Regions from separate parts of the Paenibacillus sp. FJAT-27812 genome, predicted to be linked through region 2. Evidence: riboswitches for the same ligand, from Rfam matches in the RefSeq annotation. Region 2 holds a riboswitch; each other region holds the start of a gene.
What was found. A riboswitch is a leader RNA that binds a small molecule or an ion and turns the genes downstream of it on or off. The one in region 2 is predicted to bind cyclic di-GMP.
Positions count from the first base shown of each region.

Region 1 (7,120 bases), 770 kb from region 2:
TGCTGGCTACCTTCGTCACCTTGCCGATCTCCGTTACCAGGTTTGAGGAACCAAATGTTTTGACGCAAAATTTGTTCACGATATCGTTCATGCTCTACTCCTCCTATCCGTATCCTTTAACAACGTATTTTATCATCAATTAAGCTTTTTCAATTCCTTTATTCGGAGTATGGGGTCGCCCACATAGACTTGTGTTTGGGGCAAAATGCCGTCGCGCTGTTTAATCGCAAGCAAATTAAGCGCATTGACGAGCTCTTCATGCTCCTTCTCTTTCATTTGAAATTGCACGCCGTATTCATAAATATCATTGTCCAGTTCATTGTACCAGACTATAAAGCCATATAGCACGTACATTTGATTGACAATTTGGGTTTTGAACATCAGCAGAATATCGCTGTTGACGGGAAGCTTAACGCCTACCATAAACCGAAGGCCGCCTGGACCGATATTTCGGACGAGCACCTCCGTGCTGCCGAGCCGCACGCTTCGTCCCTTAAACATCGTAATCGTCATCTCTGCCAGCAAGCTGTGCTTCATCTCGATTCGAAAGTATTGTCTGCGGTTTGGGATCGGCTCCATGCTGCTTCTTAGCAACGCTGGCTCCATAAACGTTTTTTTGCGCAGCAGCTGAACGATGCTCTCAGGGTCAACGGGTCGGCTAAAATAATAGCCTTGGATCTCGTCGCATTGCTGCTCCCTTAAATAGTTGAATTGCTCCTTGGTCTCCACGCCCTCGGCAACCACATGCATTTTCAGCTCTCCAGCAAGCCGAATCATGCATTCGATAATGCTCTTATTGCTTGGCTCCGTCATCATTTCCTCTACAAACGACCTGTCTATTTTGATCGTATCCAGCGCTAACCGCTTTAATAGATAAAGAGAGGAGTAGCCCGTGCCAAAATCGTCAAGCGATACTTTAATTCTACGCTTCCTCAGCTCGAGCAGCAGCTCCGTTACGACCTTCTCATTGCTGATGAAGGAGCTTTCCGTAATTTCGATTTCCAACCGATCTGGCGATAAGCCTGTCTCTTCGACGATGCAATCAATCGTCTCTAATATATTTTGTTTCAGCAGCTGCTGAACCGAGAAATTGACCGACATAATAATAGGAGGCAGCCCCATGTTCTGCCAACGTTTGCTTTGCATGCAAGCCTCTCGAAGCACCCACTCGCCTATCGGCACGATAAGTCCGTTCTCTTCCGCGATCGGGATAAACTCCGACGGGGATACCAGCCCCCAATCCGGATGGTTCCACCGCAGCAGCGCCTCAATGCCAACAACCTCCATCGTTTGCGCGTGGACGCGAGGCATATAATCGAGGAAAAACTCCCCTTTTTCCATCGCTTTGCGCAGATCATTGCTCAGTGAAAACAATTTAAAGGTTTTCACATTTAGCGAAGAGGAGTAATACTGTGACTGGTCCCGTCCTTTGGATTTGGCATGGTAAAGGGCAGCATCCGCGTTTTTCATCAAAGACTCAACCGTGCAGCCATCGTCCGGCGATTGACTGATCCCGATGCTTGCTGTTACATTCAGCTCAAATCCATCTATAACAAATTGCTCTTTAATGAGCTTAATAAGCTGCTCCGCAGCGTCCGTCACATCGCTCTGCTGCTGCACATTTGCCAGTATGATCGAAAACTCGTCTCCGCCAACCCGGTAAGCTACTTGCGATTCGCTAAAGCTGCTCATCACCCTCATCGCGATTTGCTTCAGCAGCGCATCGCCAATGGGGTGCCCGAGCGTATCATTTACATATTTAAACCGGTCTAAATCGATGAGCAACACAGCAAGCTTTTGGTTAAAAAACTCGCTTATTCTAAGCTGCGTATCGAGCTGCTCCTCGAACTTCCTCCGATTGGGCATGCCCGTCAAGTAATCGTGGTAAGCCAAATACTGATTTAACTCCTGCGCCTTGTTCCGCTCCGTAATGTCCAAGACGGTGCCTATAATGGCTTTTTCCCCCATATGGGACACTCGGTTAACATGCACTTCGCAATGAATGACCGTTCCGTCTCGTTTAATCGCCCTCTGGCAAAAATTAGGAAGCGTCTGTCCTTCCGTAAGCTGCATGACCTGACTAATGATCGATTCACGATCGTCGATATGTATCGTTTCTTCAACCGCCACTCCAATTAGCGATTCATATCCAAGCATTTTATCCAGCTCTTTGTTCGTGTAAACAAAGTTTTTTTTCTGAGCGACAAATATGCCGACGATAGACTGTTCTATGATGCTGCTGAATTTCAATTCCGTCTCCGAAAGCGACCGCTCCATTTTCTTCTCCTGCGTAATATCCTTAGCTATGCCATATATCCCGACAAGCTCGTTATCGATGATCATCGGTATATTGGTCACATTGACATCGATCTTTCGTCCGCTCTTCGTCACGCCCCTCGTATCATAGTTACAAGGCCTCTGTGTTCTAACCGTTTCCTCAAATAAATGAGTCGTACTCTCCAAATACTCCTTATCCACCATCTGGTGGAAGTTGCCCCGCATAATTTCGTCTCTCGTATAACCAAACATTTGCTCCAAGGCAGGATTGCAAGACAAAAAATGTCCGTTAATGTCAAATGAAAAGACCGCATCCGGATTATTTTCAAATATCGCTTTATAATGCTGTTCTTCCACTATTAATCGATGCTTCAAAATTTTATTTTCCGTGACGTCCTGAATCGTGCCTACCGTTTTCGTTACTTCGTTGTCATCGCCGAGAATAAATGAAATATGCTCCAGTACATAACGAATCTCCCCGCTCTGGCGAATGATCCGATATTCGCTGATGAACTCTTTTTTCATTTCTGCCGATTCATAGAACTGTTTCTTAATACGCTCGCGATCCTCGGCATGAATAAGATCAAAAAAATCTTCCTGCTTTACCGAGAAATCCGTACTCATCCCATATATATCAAACATTTGATTCGACCAAGACGCTTGTTTCCGAACATGATCGAATTCCCAGTATCCTAAATTCGCGATTTGCTGAACAAGTTCAAAGCTTTTGCCGTTGCCGTTAAAAAGCTGAATGTTTTTATCCATTGCTTAATATCCTTCCCTCTTATTAACATTTGCGGTAACCTGTAGTTTTGAGGAAGAGGATATAAGTATAGTATCTCTCATCCCTTTGGCAACCCAGCCACCTTTGGAAATTCCCTTTAGGCCTGTTGGCTTTGCGTCATTGTCTTTCGACAACTTTGCTCTTTACTAGGACTTTTTACTTATATGATTATTTCATACAATTCCGATATATACCATATGCAATTTCAGAAAATAAGTCGAAATTTGTCAAAAAACCTCCCCTGAGGGGGAGGTCAAATGCTAGAGACAGATCATTACAAGCGTGGATCAATCTCCTTCTCTCTGGCAACCTCAAATAGTAGATTTGCAGCAGCAGCCTTATACGCTGCGTTATCCGGCGCAATCTCAGCAAATGGAATCGCCAGCATTTTTTGCCCGAGCCGGTGCTCTTTTAAAGAGGTGCGAAGCTTCAGATGAATGCTCTTCTGTCTAATGAGTTTGTTGTACTTATGCGGGAAACGATAATCATAGCCATAAATAATCGACATATAGTTCGCATTACGCACCTTCATATAAGGAACGATATGCGGATCTGAGTATTCTTGCTTAATGACGACTCCCTCCATATGGTTATCCACCGTGAGCGTTAAGAAATACTGCTCCGCTTGCTCATAGCTCTCCTCTGCGGATAGATTGAGCGCAAGGAACGGATCATCCGAGAGGAAATGATACATCTCCGATGTCTTCCATTCAGGCAGCATCTCCCGGCCATCCTCATAGATGATTTTGAGCAGCGAGAACGGTTTGTATGCCAGCTCGCCAGCCTCCGCATACAGCTCAAGCTGCTTCTTGTACGTGCTGTAGGCGTCCATATGATCGGCAAGAGGCATATGCTTCTCCAAAACCGAATGAACATATTTGTAGCTTTGGTAGACGTTCAGGCCATATTTTTCATTAAGCGCCCCTTTGGACAGATGGAATTGATCCTTCTCAAAGCCGCTTTCCTTGTATCCTAGCGCAAGCTTATCGAACGCTTCCTCGAACCCATTCGCCTTAAGGAACGCAAGCTCCGACTCAAGCGCCTTTTCGATCGGTTTAAACTGCTTCTCTATAAGGCCTTCTCCGAGCGCCTGCCAAGGCAGCAATTCACCGTCGAGAATGAGCATCGCAATGCCGTTTTCCTTCATATAGCTTCCTAGTCTTTGCTGCAATCTCTCGTATACAGCCGTAAGATCAATCTTATTGATCTTATAACCATTGCGGCTTACCGCAAAACATTGCCCAAGCTCCGCATGCAAATAGACATTGCATCTTGATCCCATATATTTAGGCTGGAGCACGACCTCTTTAACGCCCTGCCTTGCAAAATAGTCCAGCCCTTTCCTCAGCGATTCAAGCTCCTGCGCTGCCTCATCCTTGTCTGCTGGCGCCATCGTTCCCGATATAAAGTTAATCTTATTAGCCGAGCAGTATTGCAGCCTGCGCGCTTCATCGTCACCGAGCTCCTGCAGCGACACCTTATGCTCTTCCTTGAACAGCGTGTGCAGCACATCCGTCATAGCCGCTTGCTCTGATTTTTGCGATTTATACATCGGCTTCGCCGAGAGTATCACCGAGGTAAGCAAATTGCCGTGCACCGCACCCGAATCAAGATGGATTTTATTTTTAATTCGGAACGCGTTTTTGGCTGCGATATGACCGAATACGTGATAAGGCTGATTATATGCCGCCTCCCGCTTCAAGAACGAAAGCTGCTCCTCCAGCGGCGCCGAGCGGTCGATCCGGAAGTTCCGCTGATGCCTAACCGAGTTCGGGTCCAGCTTGCCCAAATATTTATTCGCACAGGGCGCATGCGTCACATAGAAGGATGCTCCTCTTTTGCCCACCATCCGATAGAAGGGCTTTGATAGCGACACTAGATGATTAAACCGCCGAAGCAGCTCTTCATCCTGACGAAGCACCTCGGTTGAATCAAAGTACGAATGAAGCAGCTCCTCTTCGACGCCTTTAATTTCTCCGCGCATAAATTTATATACGAAGTTCTCATGGTTGCCTAGCACGAACAAGAAATGCTGCTGATTCGTATATAGAAAATCGATTATTTCCTTCGTATGGCCGCCCTTGTCGATCCAATCCCCAACAAGCAGCACCTTCGTGCCCTTCAGCTTCTCCGTTTCAATCAGCTGGCCGTCTTCCAATTGAAAGCCATGGCTAACGAGCAATCCTCTCAGCTCATCTGCGCACTCGTGAACGTCGCCTACCATAATCGTTTTTTGATCAAGCGGCAAAATAACATCCAAATAGTCGTCCGCATCCTCAACGATGACCTTATAATCCGCATTAGCTATTCCGGCAGACGGTGAATAAAAGTCCTTCGCGCGAACTTTATGTATTTTGGAGTAGCGCTCCCTCGATAATGAGCCAAGCACCTCTTTGCGCAATCGGTTGATATGGCTTGTAATGAGCTTCTTCGATCGCTCCGATGCGTAATAATCATCCCGCTTTCGGTAATCGAACAGCACTACCTCAAGATTGTAGTTGTTTTCATTTGCAATATCCTTTACCTTCGCCCGAAAATCCTCAGCCAGCCCTGTTGTGTCCACGACAACAAATTCCGCATTTATAGGAAAGGACGTGACCAGCCTCAGCTTCTCGAACAGAAGGCGGAAAGCCTGATCGCTCGCTTCCAGCATCACTTGGTCATATTTATCATAGTCAAAGCCAAGCAGCTCCTGGCGGATGCTATCAGAGGAAATATACTGCACATTGGCATTTACTCCTTTAGCCTCATCACTAAACCGCAGCTGCCGCATAAGAATCTCGTTTGCGAATGTCGTTTTGCCGCATTCCGTCGAACCGATCAGCATAAATATCGTATGGACTCTCGTTCTCATTTCCATCTCCGCTATTCCCTCCTTTTCCTCAAAATCGCTCCCTGCGTCGTCTGAATGCCATTCACGCCATCGCCGATTGCTACAAATTCCGTATCAACGTTTTGTTCTCTCACTGCTGCTATCAGCCATTCCTGAAACGCTGCTGTCCCAAGCTCCCATTTATGGTCATCATGACGGAAATCGTCCAGCTCATAATATGCGTTAAATTCCGCATTCGGAGTGGTCAGCACAAAATGATCAAAATCGATCTGCCCGCAAATTTGCCGTATAAGCGCGCTAGCCTCGTCCAGACTCATATGCTCAATAACCTCTGTCAAAACAACATCCACCTGCTCTCCGTTATACTGCTCAATAAAGTGATCGATGGAAGGAAACGTTGCGATGTTTTCCAGCTCCTTCGCATCCGCTTTTCTTTGTACCACCTCTAGCAATGGCTCGCTTATATCTATCGCATAATAGCTGGCTTCGATCTTGGACGCAAACGGGATCGCATAAAAGCCTTCTCCGCAGCCTACGTCCACAATCGATTTATCGAAGGGAAGCACGCTGCCGATGTAGCTCCTCCGCTGCTGCGCCGTGCCGCCAAAAGCCAATTGGATCGAATACCGCTCCGTCTTCTCAAGCTCCTCCTTGTACTTCTTGAAGCGATCTCTGGATGCAAGGAAGTTGCGGGCAAATAAGCTGCGAAGATAGAACGGCGCATCTATAATTTGAATGCTCTTCACATATTTGATCAAAATATCATCGGAAATATCAATGTACTCATCGCTGAATATCGATAGGAACAAACAAAGCACGCTTACGACATGCATAAGCTCATACAGCGATTTCTGCGTCTTGATCGTCAGCGAATAGCTTTTGTGCGCTAGATGCACCGTTTCAAACGAGTAATCCGTCAGATGCTTTTCAAAAAAATGAATATAGCGCAGAAGCTCGATATGGATCATGTTGATATGGAAGGAGTGCTCATATTGTTCCGTATCCTTTGGATCCTGTGCTTTGAGCGGCGCAGCAAAAAATTCGTTTATCGCTCCTAACACAAACAGCGGCGTATTATAACGAGACACATTAAGATATTCAAACTGGTCCTGTCTATGCTGTTTATAAGAAACCTCGTTGTCTGCATCCTTAAAATAAACGTTGAACGTCCCTTCATCCGTATACCAGCCATACGCCATTCCTTTGCGTACGGCGCGCAGCAGCAT
Region 1 is NZ_LIGH01000001.1:3,072,828-3,079,947, reverse strand. It holds gene ADU23_RS12965 (hypothetical protein) at 1-91, opposite strand, end outside; gene ADU23_RS12960 (EAL domain-containing protein) at 136-3,042, opposite strand; cyclic di-GMP riboswitch class I at 3,127-3,212, opposite strand; gene ADU23_RS12955 (metallophosphoesterase) at 3,336-5,921, opposite strand; gene ADU23_RS12950 (class I SAM-dependent methyltransferase) at 5,927-7,120, opposite strand, start outside.
Region 1: linked by a shared signal. The riboswitch ahead of ADU23_RS12960 (EAL domain-containing protein) and the one ahead of ADU23_RS32805 (anti-repressor SinI family protein) in region 2 are both predicted to bind cyclic di-GMP.

Region 2 (7,120 bases):
TGGTCAGCTCCGGCAAGGCCAGCTCGCTTTCTATCGTAAGCCCAAATGCGCGATATGCCATTTTTGTCTTCGTTGCCATCAATGTCCTCACTCCATCAATCTCTGGTTAAAAAGCTAGAAAGCCCTTATACACCTTATGTACAAGGGCTTTCTTCACCAATCGAATTCATAATGCCTTAGCTAGTAAAACGTGGCTTTTCAGAATGTTGGCCAGGTACGTAAGCCTCATCTGTGAACGGACCGTTTTTCGTGGAAGCCGCAGTCATATGTACATGAAGGACCTCTAGCTCAGGTTTATTCCATTGTTTTTTCGTTTGCATATATTGTCACCTCCCTTCAATTGAATTTTTTTAGAAAACGAAAAACGATAAGGCTGCGCATTAACAATCTATAATTCGGATCAGCCGCATGCCTAGACTGAGTGCCTTCCTCCAGTCCCGACAGCGCCGAACGGATTACCTTGCCATCAACGAACTCCATAAATAAGCGATCTTCGCTCATTTGCCGCAGCTCATCCTTAAACGATTGCCATTTAGGCAGCATGCGATGAACCCAATCCGCTCCTTGCACCCCGCGTATACGCTGATTAAGCCTCACCTCATCGGGCAGCAGCTTATCCGTAGCACGTCTGATCAGAGCGCGGTCCATCCCATCCTGAACGTATTGATCCTCCGGCAGCGACAAGCAAAAGCGAATGACCCTGATATCATTGGTCGGGTCGCGCTTCCAAAGGCCGTGCCTGAGCGACAGCTTTGCCGAGAGCGTATTGCCTGCATTCCAATGAAATACTTCATTGAAATGGCTTTTTCTTTCCTCATACACATCCCTTGCAGCGAACCAGCCTGATTCATCGATGCCATGCTCGCCCAGCCGATTGAATACATCCGTTTTCCTTGCAAAATCGGGATGGATCATCATCGGATAATGGTATGTATTTTGCAATGGCCGCAATTGTTCAATTAGCGGGAATGCCGCCCGGCTAACATTTGAGAACACATGCGCCCGGCCAGAGCCGATATTGAGGCTGTACTGGCGCATTTCCCGAAGCAGCCTAACCCATTTCATTTTTTTGAGCAGCGTTGCGTAATAAGGAATGGCAGATCCCCATGAGATCGACAAATTGCCTCTGCCCCCATTAAGCAGCACCCCTACCCCCTGCTCCTGTGCCTTCTCGAACATGCCTCTCATCCAGAAGGAGTTCTCAAAAAACTTATAAGGCATTTCCATAATATCTAGAAAACCGTCGATCTCGGAGTAGGAGTCTCTTCCCTGAAAGTCGAGGTAGTGCTCCTCGATCCCCCCGACATGCTCGACAGTTGATTCGATAAGCGGCCTCTCATTTGTCATCATATATTTTGCTGTGTAGTCGATAAAATCAGATGTTGGCACGTAGCTGAACGTATGCAGCTTTTTATTTTGCGGTCGCAATGCCCTTGATGCAAAACTTACGATCGAACCAGAATCCAATCCGCCGCTTAGCTGTGCTCCAACGTGGCGATGCGTCCGCAGCCTTGAGGCAACCGCTTGCCCAAACACCTCTTGGAACGCTTCAACATACTCAGCATCCGTTTTAAATCGCACCCGCTCATCCGCAGGAAACTGATAATATCTCGTTATCGTTATCCGCCCGTCTTGAATCGTAATGCTGTGAGACGGAGGCAACTGCTCGATATTGCGATAAACCGTTGCGGATGCGTCTGCTGCGTCTACCATGCCAGCGATCGCTAGAAACTCGGCAAGCCAATGTTCATTCAGCGTGCGTTCCATTCCAGGAAGCGCAAGCAGCGGCTCTATCGTTGAGCAAAAGGCAAACCGTTCAGCATTCCGCTGATAATAAAGCATACGGCTTCCAGAGAAATCTCTAGCGCCAAACAGCTTGCGGTTGCGAATATCCCAAATCATAAAAGCAAAATCGCCAGCCAAATATTTAGGCACATCATCGCCATACTTATCGTAAGCTAGCAATATCAGCTCGCTATCGGTCATCTGGCTTCGTCGGTGCAGATCCACCTGCAGCAGGTTAAACAGCTCTGTCCGGTTATCGATGATGGCGTCCGCGGTTATAACCAGCCCTCTTTCGGAATCAGCATACGGATTTCGCTCGCCGACCGACTCTGGTGTGATCCACTGGTTATGGCAGCCAAGAAAGATAGATTCCTCATGCCAGGCCTGAGCCGCATCACAAGGGTAACGGGATAAAGCTTCCATTAAGGAGCCGCCTTGCTTCCATGCATGACTTCCTTGATCAGTTAGAAAAACTCCTGCGATGGCGCTCATCGTTTCCTCCGGCCAGACATCGAAATCGTTCGATATGAAGAACAATTTTCGAAAATCATTTAATGTAATAACAGTTCTTTATAAAGAACATATTTGCATATTACACCTGATAAATGGCTTTGTCAATCAATTTTTCTACGGTATCTTGCAAAAAATATTACATTTTTGTTCTTTATTAAAAACAACTTGTCGATTTATACCGTAATCATTTTTCCGATCCGCAAATGGCTGTTCATAGAACAAAATGAGCCGGTTTTTCAACCAAAAATATCCACTTATTAGCGATAATAAGCGGATACTATTGAAGGTATTAAAAAATAAATGATGTTAAAGCTTACTAGCTTTCGCAATTAACATTTTTTCGTTATAATAGTAGTGGTCTACAACGATGTGATAACGGAGGAGTTTCTTATGATCGGAGAACGTATTCAGATGCTGCGCAAGAGAAAAGGCCTTTCCCTAACGGAGTTATCCCAACGGGCAGGCGTCGCAAAATCTTACTTAAGCTCCATTGAACGAGGGCTCCAGCAAAATCCTTCGATTCAATTTCTCGAAAAGGTAGGCGCGGTATTAAACGTGACCGTTGAAGAATTTCTAAATAACGACGAAAAAACTGATCGCAAGCCCGATCATCTTGACAATGAATGGGCTGACTTAGTTAGAGAGGCAATGGCCTCTGGCGTAAGCAAGGATCAGTTTAAAGAGTTTCTTGAATTCAATAAATGGAAAATTAAGCGCGAATAGCGCTTTTTCCGCTTTTATACAGCAGTTTCCTGCATATCATCCTTCTTGCTTTCCTCAAGGCATAGCAGAACCTTCCGCACATCTTCCTTGCTGAACCCCAAAGAACGTGCATTCATGATTAATGCTACCCACTCCATATCCAAGTCCTGATTGTCATCTGAGTTTATAAGTACCATTTTCCCATGTCCCCCATTCATTTTGGGACGGTTGCACCACTGACTCCATGCGTTTAAGGTGCCCAGATACTAAACGCATTTCAACGTCTCCCTATGCTTGTCATTCACTTATAGATGTATTATAAATCACCAATATTGCGCATGCTGTCGCTTCATGTCTTACAAAAATGATAGATAAATACATTTTTTGTCGAATGTAATTAAGCAATGTTAAAGGTTATAGAGTTTATGTACTAGACTCCGTTAGGTCTGATCAACTAACTTAGAAAAGGCTTCCCCCTATTGCGCCGCTTTAATGTACGTGGATGCTTCAAGCTCGGATACGTGATACGTTTCTTCTTCGAAGCCGCCCGGATTCGCATACTGCCACCGCCAGGAGTCTTTGCACATCTCTTCAATTCCACGCGCAGCAGCCCAGCCCAGCTCTTCATTTGCCTTATGCGTGTCCGCATAACAAATCGCAATATCGCCCGGCCTGCGGTCAACGATTGCATAAGGAATGCTCCGCCCCGATGCCTTCTCAAATGCGGCGATCATCTCCAGCACGCTGTAGCCGCGGCCGGTGCCAAGATTGTAAATATCTACTCCTGATTTTGTCATGACTTTTTTTAGAGCCTGCACATGCCCGAGTGCCAGATCGACGACATGAATATAATCCCTTACGCCTGTTCCGTCTACGGTTGCGTAATCATTGCCAAAAACGTTCACTTGGGCAAGCTTCCCAACAGCTACCTGTGTAATGTAAGGCATCAAATTGTTTGGAATGCCATTCGGGTTCTCGCCGATTCTTCCGCTAACGTGGGCGCCAATCGGATTAAAATATCGCAGGATCGAAATCCCCCACTGCTCATTCGACTCTGCTAAATCCTGCAAGATTTGCTCCAGCATAAGCTTCGTCCTGCCGTATGGATTCGTCGCTCCAAGCGGAGAGCCTTCCGCAATCGGAACCTGCTCCGGGCGGCCGTACACCGTTGCAGAGGAGCTAAATACAAGTTTATGCACGCCGAATTTTTTCATGACTTCACATAAAATTAAAGTGCTTGTAATGTTGGTATGGTAATAAGAGAGCGGCAATTGAACCGATTCGCCGACAGCCTTAAGGCCGGCAAAGTGAATAACGGCTTCAATGGAGTGCCTAGCGAATACGCTCTCCAACCCGCTGCGGTCCATAAGGTCCATTTTGTAGAAGGTGAACGTTTTGTTCGTAATTTCTGCGACTCGATTTAATGAAATATGGCTGCTGTTGGACAAATTATCGACGATAACGACCTCAAATCCCGCTTCCAGAAGCTCCACACATGTATGACTCCCGATATAACCTGCACCGCCAGTAATTAATATCGCCATTTCATTAACCCCTCTCAATTATTCATTATAAAGTACATTTAATTCTTAATAAAGAACATCTTATTAAATAAATTCCCTGCATCGCAAACAAACTGCAGGGAAGTATTTTCTTGATTAGTGGAAGAGATTAGGCGGTTCCAAGATCCGTATTATCCTCTAGCCGGATATAAGGTGTAGTGCCGGTTATCGTTATGCCTTTAAATACAGACTTCGCAACGGTTACCGACTGATTTTGACGGAGCCAGTTGAAGTTGAGTTTGCTATTGTCAAAGTAGGAGTGGGCGATAATGGCCTTTTTGGCATTATCCGCTTTCCCGACAGAAGCATTAATAAAGGTGGTTCCGGTTACAACAGCATTGCCGTCCATGACAAGCCCTAAGCTTTGGAACAAACCGTTGCGTAGGGTAATTTGCCTCATATACTTCGTATCGCTTGATCCAAGCTGGATATCCGTGCTGCCAAGCAGCGGGGTTTTTGCTCGCATAAATTCACTGTTGCTAATATGGCACCCTTCAAACCTTGCGGAGCCTTCAATGAGCGTAAGCCCACTTACGACGGTCGGGCGTCCAGCATAATCTGCAGGAACCAATAGAGATAAATCGTAATTTTTTATCGTTATATTATCAATCACCGCACCAGCAGCCAGCAGATTAAAGTTTGGCGTGAGCGCGTTATCAGAACGCCAGTCCCGCTCCACCGTTATATTGGATAAGAAGCATCTACCGTAATTGTACCTGCTAAGATTAAAACCCGGAGTACCTGCATCCTTAATGGTAACCGGAGCACCTCCCAGCGTCTCGGAAACCTGAAAGCCTAGTGAAGTAACATTAACGGTATAATACAATTTATCGACGCTGATTCCGGTCGGAATTTTGCCGATCCATTGCTCAAACGATACTTGCGCTCCGTTGCCTAGTCCATGTGCCGTTTTGAACGTGAAGGTTCCAGCAGCTGCATTTACCGTTGGCGAGCCTAAATAGCCATAGACGCTTGAACCATAAACCATACCGTCTTTAATCTGGCAATTTTGCACGACTGCTCCTCTTACATCCAGCAGCTTTAAATTCCCTTTTTGGAAAACAGCCCCGTTCACAAAGTTATCGCCTTGTACCCACAACTCGCAGCCATTAAAGGAGTTGTTCACATATTTGACGTTTGGGAAATTTGGATTCGAGCTCACACCGCCAACATTATTGCCTTCAAAAGTATTTCCGTCTACTACAATATTGGTACCGTCGGCATTAACGAAGTGTCCGCGTACGTTGCTGTAGATATAATTGTCTTCAACATGAATGCGGTAATTCAGCTCCAGTCCGTTCGGACGCTCTGCTGATTTATATGGGATATTGGTTTCGCTATACATCGACTCGATATCAATACCGAACATAGGCGGCGTTCCATTTCGAAAATTCGTCGTTACGCCATCGTTATCATAGCCGATATGATGGATCTTGTTTCTATAGATATGAGTATCGTTTGAAGCGCAAATCGAAATCCCTTGCCTTCTGCAATGGTGAATATGGCAATCATGAATCAGAACATCTTGACCCATTTGCTCCTGCGTATATAAGGCTGGATCAAGCTGGTATTTTTCGTAGCCAGTTAAAATCCCATCTCCCGTGCAATTTGAAATGTCCATATTGGATATTTCTATCTGGTTGGAGCCAAAAGAACCAATTCCATAACCGCTTTCATGCGTATAAAAGGAATTATCGACCTTGGCGCGTATATCAGCAATTTGGCTGTCGGTTAAAGGCGCGGTAAGCGGTATAACAAATACCATTTTATTGTTTACGCTTATATCTTTCATTTCGTCAAGAAACCACCCTCGCCCCCCAGAACTGGCAGGCGCAAAAACACCGTTCGTGCGAAATCCAACAAGCGTAGCACTAGAAACAGTATCTTTATACTGATAGAATCGATATCCTGTAGCGCTCACACCTGGTATGCTCCACAGCCTGAAGCTAGCAAGAAGGCCTGGGTTGGCATAACGGTCAATCACCTCACTGCGTACCGAGTTCGGGTCATTATTAAGCGTACCGTCCGCATTTACGCCGCCTCTGACAAACTTCACCGCAATCTCGTAAACATGCTCCTTCTTATCCCCTATCAACTGGCCGCCTGAAACCTTTGCCTTCGTAATCCCTCTCATTTCAATGATGGAATAATTTGGGGACGAATTGCCCTCTAGCTTGATTATACAGCCTTTTGCAAGCTCAAGATGTATCCCGCTTTGCATTTGGATTGCTATGAGAGTATTAGGATCGAGTCTAACACTGTAGATACCTCTAGAAAGAATGACATGTATAAAACCTTCAGATTTGGCCCATGCGATTGCGTCATTGATCCCCTTCGTTGTCTCAGCCGCATTTAAACCTGCATTATTAATATGAAATCGATCTAGTTCTATTAAATAGGCTGCCTGGTCACTCATAACCTTCACCTCCATTTACAACCAGCATATGTGCTTGTCAGGGAAGGGTTACTTATTTCCGCTAACCTCCAAATGACGGCTGCGCTTCAGCAGCAAGGCACGAAGTTTAGGAATTTTACTCAAAATAGCCTCTGCAACGCCA
Region 2 is NZ_LIGH01000001.1:3,846,554-3,853,673, reverse strand. It holds gene ADU23_RS16270 (aldolase) at 1-79, opposite strand, end outside; gene ADU23_RS32810 (paeninodin family lasso peptide) at 177-320, opposite strand; gene ADU23_RS16265 (lasso peptide isopeptide bond-forming cyclase) at 337-2,277, opposite strand; gene ADU23_RS16260 (helix-turn-helix domain-containing protein) at 2,689-3,021, shown strand; gene ADU23_RS32805 (anti-repressor SinI family protein) at 3,036-3,197, opposite strand; cyclic di-GMP riboswitch class II at 3,214-3,295, opposite strand; gene galE (UDP-glucose 4-epimerase GalE) at 3,477-4,544, opposite strand; gene ADU23_RS16250 (right-handed parallel beta-helix repeat-containing protein) at 4,672-6,978, opposite strand; gene ADU23_RS16245 (lipopolysaccharide biosynthesis protein) at 7,027-7,120, opposite strand, start outside.

Region 3 (7,120 bases), 2.2 Mb from region 2:
AAGTAGCGCCAGGCGAGCTGGTGGGCTTAATTGGGCCTAACGGAGCGGGCAAAAGTACGACGATCAAGACGATTCTTGGTTTAATGGCATACGTAAGGGGCGAAATCGAGATCGGCGGTCAAAATAAACGGTACGCCTATGTGCCGGAGCAGCCGGTGTTTTATGACTATTTTACGCTGTGGGAGCATTTGCATTTGGCAGCATCGGCGTTCGGAATCGAGGAGAAGGCGTTTGCTGCCAAAGCGGAGGAGCTGCTGGAGCAATTCCGTTTGACTGGGGAGAAGCATCATTATCCGACGCATTTCTCCAAGGGAATGCAGCAAAAGCTGATGCTCATCATCGCTTTTCTGCTTGAACCGGACATTTATATCGTCGATGAACCGTTTGTCGGCCTTGACCCGAGAGCTACGACGGATTTTTTAACGCTGCTTGATGGCGAACGGGCGCGCGGTGCAGGCGTGCTCATGTCGACTCATGTCCTTGACGCCGCAGAGCGGATTTGTAATGCGTTTGTCCTCATTAACAAAGGATCTGTCGTTGCACGGGGTACGCTTGGACAGGTTAGGCAAGACGCGGGATGCGCAGCGGATGCGACTTTGTTCGAGTGCTTTCACGCATTGACTTAAAGGGGCTGAATGTGATGCTTACACCAAGGCAGCTCTTCTGGATTCGCTTGAAAAAGAATGGGAAAGAGCAGCTCCGGGTTTGGAATAGCGTGCTCGACTGGTCGGTTTGGCTCTATTTGGTTATACCGGGCTTGTTCATTGGCGGAGGATTGTATAGGGAGATTTTGCTGGAAATGCCGAAATGGGCATTGAGCCTGCCATGGGCAAAGTTTTATCCTATTTTGCTTCTTCTTCTGTTGCTCTCCGGGCAGATCCGCATATTCGTTGAGAGCGCCGACCGATTGTTTTTGCTGCAGCGGCCGGAATGGCTTCGGACGCTAAAACGATGCGGATTCGGATATACGCTGGCGGTTAAGTTCGTTGTAATCGGATTGCCGTTTCTTCTCTTGCTGCCATTTTTGTTAAAGGCAGAAGGATTAACGGGACTGCAGCTTGTTCTAGCTTATTGCTATACCATCGTAACCGGCATGATACTGGCTATTGGCATTCATATGCTCCAAGGCAAGCTGGTCGGTTGGCGCAAGCGGTCGGCTCAATTGATGACCTTGCTTCTTTTCATAGCCTTCTACATCACTCCGATGCTGGCATGGACTTACGATACAAGGCTGCTCGGCATATCCCTTGGCGCTGGCATTGTTGCCTTGCTCGTTATGACGCGATTTGGCTTGCGGTCGCCCATTAACTTTGAAGCAGAGGTGAAGCAGGAGAGCGAGACGCGCCTGCGCAGCACGGAACTGCTCATGAGCCAGGTCATTGAAGCGAAGCCGCTCGTGCGCCTGAAAAGTCCGTTTCTCTTCCGCAGGTCCCAGCGCTTGTTCCGCAAATCGGACTCAGGAACTGTCCTCGCAGAGCTGAGACTAAAGGCGTTTTTGCGAGGCATGACCAACCTCAGGGTCTGGCTTAGTTTTATATCCGCATCAACAGTGGCCGTCTCGCTAGTGCCGGGACCGGTTGCGCTGTTCCTTGTGGCAGCGTTATCGCTGCTTGGCGCGGCGTGGCTTCAGCTCCAATGGAAGCAGTGGTTCGCGGAAGCGTTTATCGTACAGTTCCCATGGACGTCTGGAAGCGCTAGGAGAGGGGCGGTCATTTCACGCTTTTGGCTGCTGCTGCTCCCTATGCTCCTGTGGTCCGCCATTGCCGGATATAAGCTGCTTGGCGTACAAGCTGCTATTATGGCAGCATTGCTTTGCTTTATCCTATGGGGCTGTATCAGCCTCTTTACACTGCGCAAGCCAGCTGATTAAACAGCGTTGAGAAACAGAGTAAGCGGCCATGGCCAGTCACTGATCATGGCCGTTTTTTTCACTATAAATGTAATCGCTTTAACTTAATAATATCCAATATTTATTTCATTTATCGACAGTTAACGATGGGTGCAACGAAATAATAGATTTTTTTGTGTCGAATCGTGATGAATTATGATGAAGATTAAGATAAAGGTGTTGATCTTATAAATGGAAAATAGTAGAATGTTTCTAAATCAATCCAGTGATTGCCAATATTATCTATGGAATAAATATGCATTTTAAAAATAGAATATCAGGCAAAACCTCTGAAAAGCGGTGACGCAAAGCTATAGGGACTACTTCTTAACCGAGAAATGTCAGCCAGTTGCAACCGAAGCAAACGGTATAGCTATGAATATATATAGCCGGTATCTTTTTTTTCTATGCCTATTTTTCCGTAGAGTGTATCTATGGAGAGATTTTAGAGATAGGAGAGAGAAGAGGGATCGTTCATGGATAAAAGCATTGGATCTGATATTCGCAATCTTTTCCCTAGTGATGATGGCAGCTTGGAGCAACGTAATAAGTTGCTAGAACTATTTACTCAGCTTGTAACAGGCGTAGATGAGTTAAAAGATCCAGAATCGGTTTATCTGAAAGGTCAAAAAGAAAGAGGACCTTCTTTTTACAGTGATTTGGTAAACGAAAGTCGCATTCCCCGTACGGGCCAACCGCTTCAAGACGTGAACAAAGAGCTTCTGAAACTTCTTTACGCTCACCCTTATCATACGAAGTATTTTCTTACGAACATTTTACCGATGGCAAGCATACCTGGCGTGCTTGGCATGATCGCCGCATTTTTGGTAAACGGCAACAATCTTTGGGATGTATACGGGCCAGCTGGCGCTGAGGCTGAGGTCAAGGTTGTTACGATGATGTCTAAGCTTGTTGGATATAACGCTTCCGTAAGCGGAGGATATACGACCTGGGGCGGACAAGGGGCTATATTCACCGCGCTGCGGCTAGCTATCAACAAGAACTCTGCTGCCGCTTCCAAGAGCGGAGTGCCTAAGCATGTATATTCGTTTTGTTCCGAAGCGGCACACTACAGTTTATATAAATCGATGGAAGCGACCGGTCTTGGCAGCGACAACCTCATTAAAGTAAAAACGAATGAGGACAGCTCGATGAATGTCGCCGATTTAAAGGGAAAAATGGAGAAGGTTATTCAATCCGGAGGCATTCCTATCTTTATAGTCGCAACTACGGGAACAACCGATGCAATGGGCATAGACAACCTTGATGAAATTGCCGGAGCGGCTGAACAGCTTGCTAACGAATATGATGTTCCACGTCCGCATATTCATGCCGATTCTGCTCTTGGCGGATTTTTTGCCTTTTTTAATGATTATGATTTTATTGGCAATCCGCTCTCTTTCTCTCAGGGTGTGTCGGCTAGTCTGCAAGAAATCCAAAGCCGAATGAAGCATCTGCATCTAGCCGATTCACTTTGCTTTGACTTTCAGAAGCTGGGGCAGACGCCTTATTCGACAAGCTTGTTTTTGGTGAAAAATGCTGCCGATTTGAAGCTTGTGGATTTGGACCCGGACGAGACTCCGTACGTGGGGCATCGCGGATATGGCCAGTACCATACCAGCTATACGCTCGAATGCTCAAGAATGGGCAGCTCTATCAGCATATACAGCGCCTTGTTAGCGTTTGGCGTCGAAGGGTATCAACGGCTTTTGGCTCAATTTGTCGAGGTCAACCATACGTTCCGCCTTGCTTTGGCTCGCGAAATTCCTGAAGCCGTTATCGTTAATGCGGACAATCCGGGTATTATCACTCTGTTCCGAATCTATAGCGACGGTTCCAATGGCTATAAAAGCGAGCTAAGCGGGCAGCAGTCCTATGAACAAATTGCCCACACCAATGAGCTGAACGAAATCCTTTTTGAAATATTGGGAAAAGAGAGAGGGAAAATGTTTTTTGGCGATACGAAGAAACATCTCTATGTCCCAACGTCGGACGGAAAACGTCTCGCCCTGTTCGCATCCAAGCTATTTGTCATCTCTCCTTATACGCAAAAAGAGCATGTCGAAGAAATCGTTAGCTACTTAAAGCAGAAAGTGCAGGAAACTTACACAGCATATCGGCGATTACATCCTGGGGGTATTGTCCATGAAGAAATCTATCATTAATTTTGCATGGTTTAAAGAGCATCTCTCTGTAAAAATCGCATTCAATATTTTTATTTTGCAGCTCATTACATGTATTGCCTTTGCTTTTTCGGGTTATGTCGTAAATCAGAATCTCACGGAAAGCTTAGTCGACCAATTCGATAAACGCCTCCAGACCGACATTCAAATCGCCTCGGATGCTTTTGCAGCGATACCCGGCACAGATATGGAAATAGCGAGTGCAGAGGATCCTAACTACACGAAAGTCAAAGCGGCATTTGAAAATTTAAAAGTAGAGCATAGTTTGGAAAATATTTATGTCTTGTCAAATAGTCAGCAAAAGGAACGTATTCTGATTTTATCTGGCGTACCTGATGATTTTGGAACGCCTTATCCTTTTACGAATGAGATGAAAGAAGCCGTAAGTGCAAATCAGCCTGTCATTAGCCCGATCTATAAGGACGAGTATGGCACGCACAAATCGATTTTTGTTCCGCTCACTAACCAGAAGAGCGAGGCTTACGGAATTCTTGGGATTGACTTGGATGCCTCAATCGTTCCGAAAACGACTTCCTCAGCAAAGGTTACCTCCCTCATCATAACGATAATGATGTTTGTTGTGGGCAGTGTCTTGGCCATCGTAATCAGCAAAATTATAACGAACCCATTACGTAAACTGATGATTGCTACGGAAAAAATCGCTAAAGGCGATTTGCAGACGACGATCTCTGTCGCTAGCCGGGATGAAATCGGGAAGCTGGCGGGTTCCTTTGACTCCATGATTACAAGTCTAAAGGGTCTTATTCATCAGGTGACTTCATCCTCCACTCTAATAGCAGATACTAGCCAGCATCTGCACCAGTCTGCGGGTGAATCGACGAACAGTGCAGCACAGGTAGCGGATTCTACGAACCGAATGAGCGACGGCATCAACCATATTGTCATCAGTGTGTCCAACAGCAATACGACCATTCTCGATATCGATTCCGAAATCAAAAGCGTATCGGGCGGCATGAAGGATATGCAAAGCATTGCGGCCCAGGTGCAAGAGCAATCGGAGCAAGGGCAAAATTTAGTCGAGCATACGTTAAAGCAAATGAATCTTATTAAGGATGCGATGACCCATTCGCAAGAAGCGGCAGCAATGCTTGATGAGCGCTCCAAGGAAATAAGCGAGATTATTACGATCATCTCCGACATTTCCTCTCAGACAAATCTGCTGGCTTTAAATGCTTCGATTGAGGCGGCCCGTGCAGGAGAAGTCGGGCGTGGGTTTGCGGTTGTAGCGGGTGAAGTGAAGAAGCTGGCCGCTCAATCCGCCGAGGCTGCGCTATCCATAACAGAGCTCATTTCCAGCACGCAGGCTAACAGCAGGCTAGTCATAGAACGCATATCAGAAGGCAGCAACGCGGCCGATCAGGGCTTATCGTGGATTACGGGCACATACGACAACTTTAAAGACATTCACAGCGGCGTCTCGCACTTCTACGAGCATACGGATCATCTGCTGCACGCGCTGGATAAGGTGGACGATTCTTTCGGACAGATCTCTGGCGCTATGCAGCAAATTTCGGGAATTACGCAGGAGCAGGCTGCAGGTACGGAAGAGGTTGCGGCAGCCGCTCAGCAGCAAAGCGCATCCATGCAGGAAATTTCTGCGTCCATTGCACAGCTATCCACGCTCTCTGTTGATCTTAAGGAATCGGTTAAGCATTTTAAGCTTGATAAACAAGGTCAAATTGCGGTGTAATTTCCTAGACGGATTAGAAACGCTTATGGACAGGCGGTTCATCGCAAGTCTATTAGGGTAAGGACTAGTAGAAAGCAGGTTAAGCCCAATGAGGGCTTCGACTACACCGTTCTAGGAGGTGCGACCGACAATGAGTACAGACAAGGACATGTATGGGGCAGTAGAAGAGGAAATTTTGGCCAAAAAGCAGGGCAACAGCTATTTGCTGACGACTGCAAAGGGAACGATCGGAGAGATCACGTACTCGATGGTTGACGTGGATACGTGGGTTATTGACCATACGTTCGTTGACGGCGCGTATCGCGGCCGCGATTTGGGACGGCAATTGTTAGATTTTGTTGTCGAAGAGGCTAGGGAAAAAGGCAGACGGATTATCCCTTCGTGCACTTACGCGTTAGCGCAGTTCAAGCGGCATCCCGAATATGCGGATGTATGGGAGAAGACGAGCAAGGAATACTCGGACCCATACAGCTCAGGAGGCGCCGGGGCATCCGGAGGGAAATTGCCTAATTAAATTCATCGCTCGACGCAAAGAAGGAACGCTCTCGAAAGGTCTGGATGGACCTTTTGGGAGCGTTCTTTTTTGTTTTTAGAGGATGCGTGAAACAGTGTCTGTGTTCTCCCGCCAAATGAGCTCCCAAGCCGCCACCGGCTGAGAATAGAGCTAGAAAGCAGCTCTATTCCGCTCAAACGAAGCAGAGTCCATATACTTGTGCCGCTAGAAAGGGGCTGTCTCATAAGGTCAGAAACGACCAAAGAGAAAGCCCCCATATAGTTGTGTAGGAATGAGTTCTTCTATTTACGTTCTTTCAGCGTTTGTCTTACGCGCACATTCATTTCTGGATGCTTAGAGAGGACGTAATGCAGCCCTTTCCGCTGCAGGGTAAGAAAGACGCAAGATGTAATAGCCGTTACATCGGCGGTACGAGGGACGTTGTTAAGCAGCGCGATTTCCCCAAAATGATCGCCGTCCTCCAAAATAGCAAGCCGCTGCTTGCCGTCCTCAGCCTGGGCATTCCGGCGCGATACCTCCACTCGGCCGCGAGCAATTAAATAAAATTTCTCCCCCTGCTCGCCCGCATGAATGATGGGCTGGCCGGCGGCAAACGTCTCCGTATTAAACAGGCTGCGAATCTCCTCCAGAATGCCAGTATCCACCCCTTGAAAGAACGGAAGCTTCGCAAGCCTTTCCTCGTCAATATCCGCTTCCTGTCCGCTACCCGATACCTGCATGCCGTTTTGTTTATCCCATAGCTCTTTATAATACCCGCCGCTCTCAAGCATATGCTGATGAGTGCCGCTATCGACAAGCTCGCCCTTATCAAATACAAAAATACG
Region 3 is NZ_LIGH01000001.1:1,667,923-1,675,042, reverse strand. It holds gene ADU23_RS07070 (ABC transporter ATP-binding protein) at 1-626, shown strand, start outside; gene ADU23_RS07065 (ABC transporter permease) at 641-1,870, shown strand; cyclic di-GMP riboswitch class I at 2,159-2,245, shown strand; gene ADU23_RS07060 (pyridoxal phosphate-dependent decarboxylase family protein) at 2,365-4,053, shown strand; gene ADU23_RS07055 (methyl-accepting chemotaxis protein) at 4,034-5,782, shown strand; gene ADU23_RS07050 (GNAT family N-acetyltransferase) at 5,913-6,296, shown strand; gene ADU23_RS07045 (ABC transporter transmembrane domain-containing protein) at 6,578-7,120, opposite strand, start outside.
Region 3: linked by a shared signal. The riboswitch ahead of ADU23_RS07060 (pyridoxal phosphate-dependent decarboxylase family protein) and the one ahead of ADU23_RS32805 (anti-repressor SinI family protein) in region 2 are both predicted to bind cyclic di-GMP.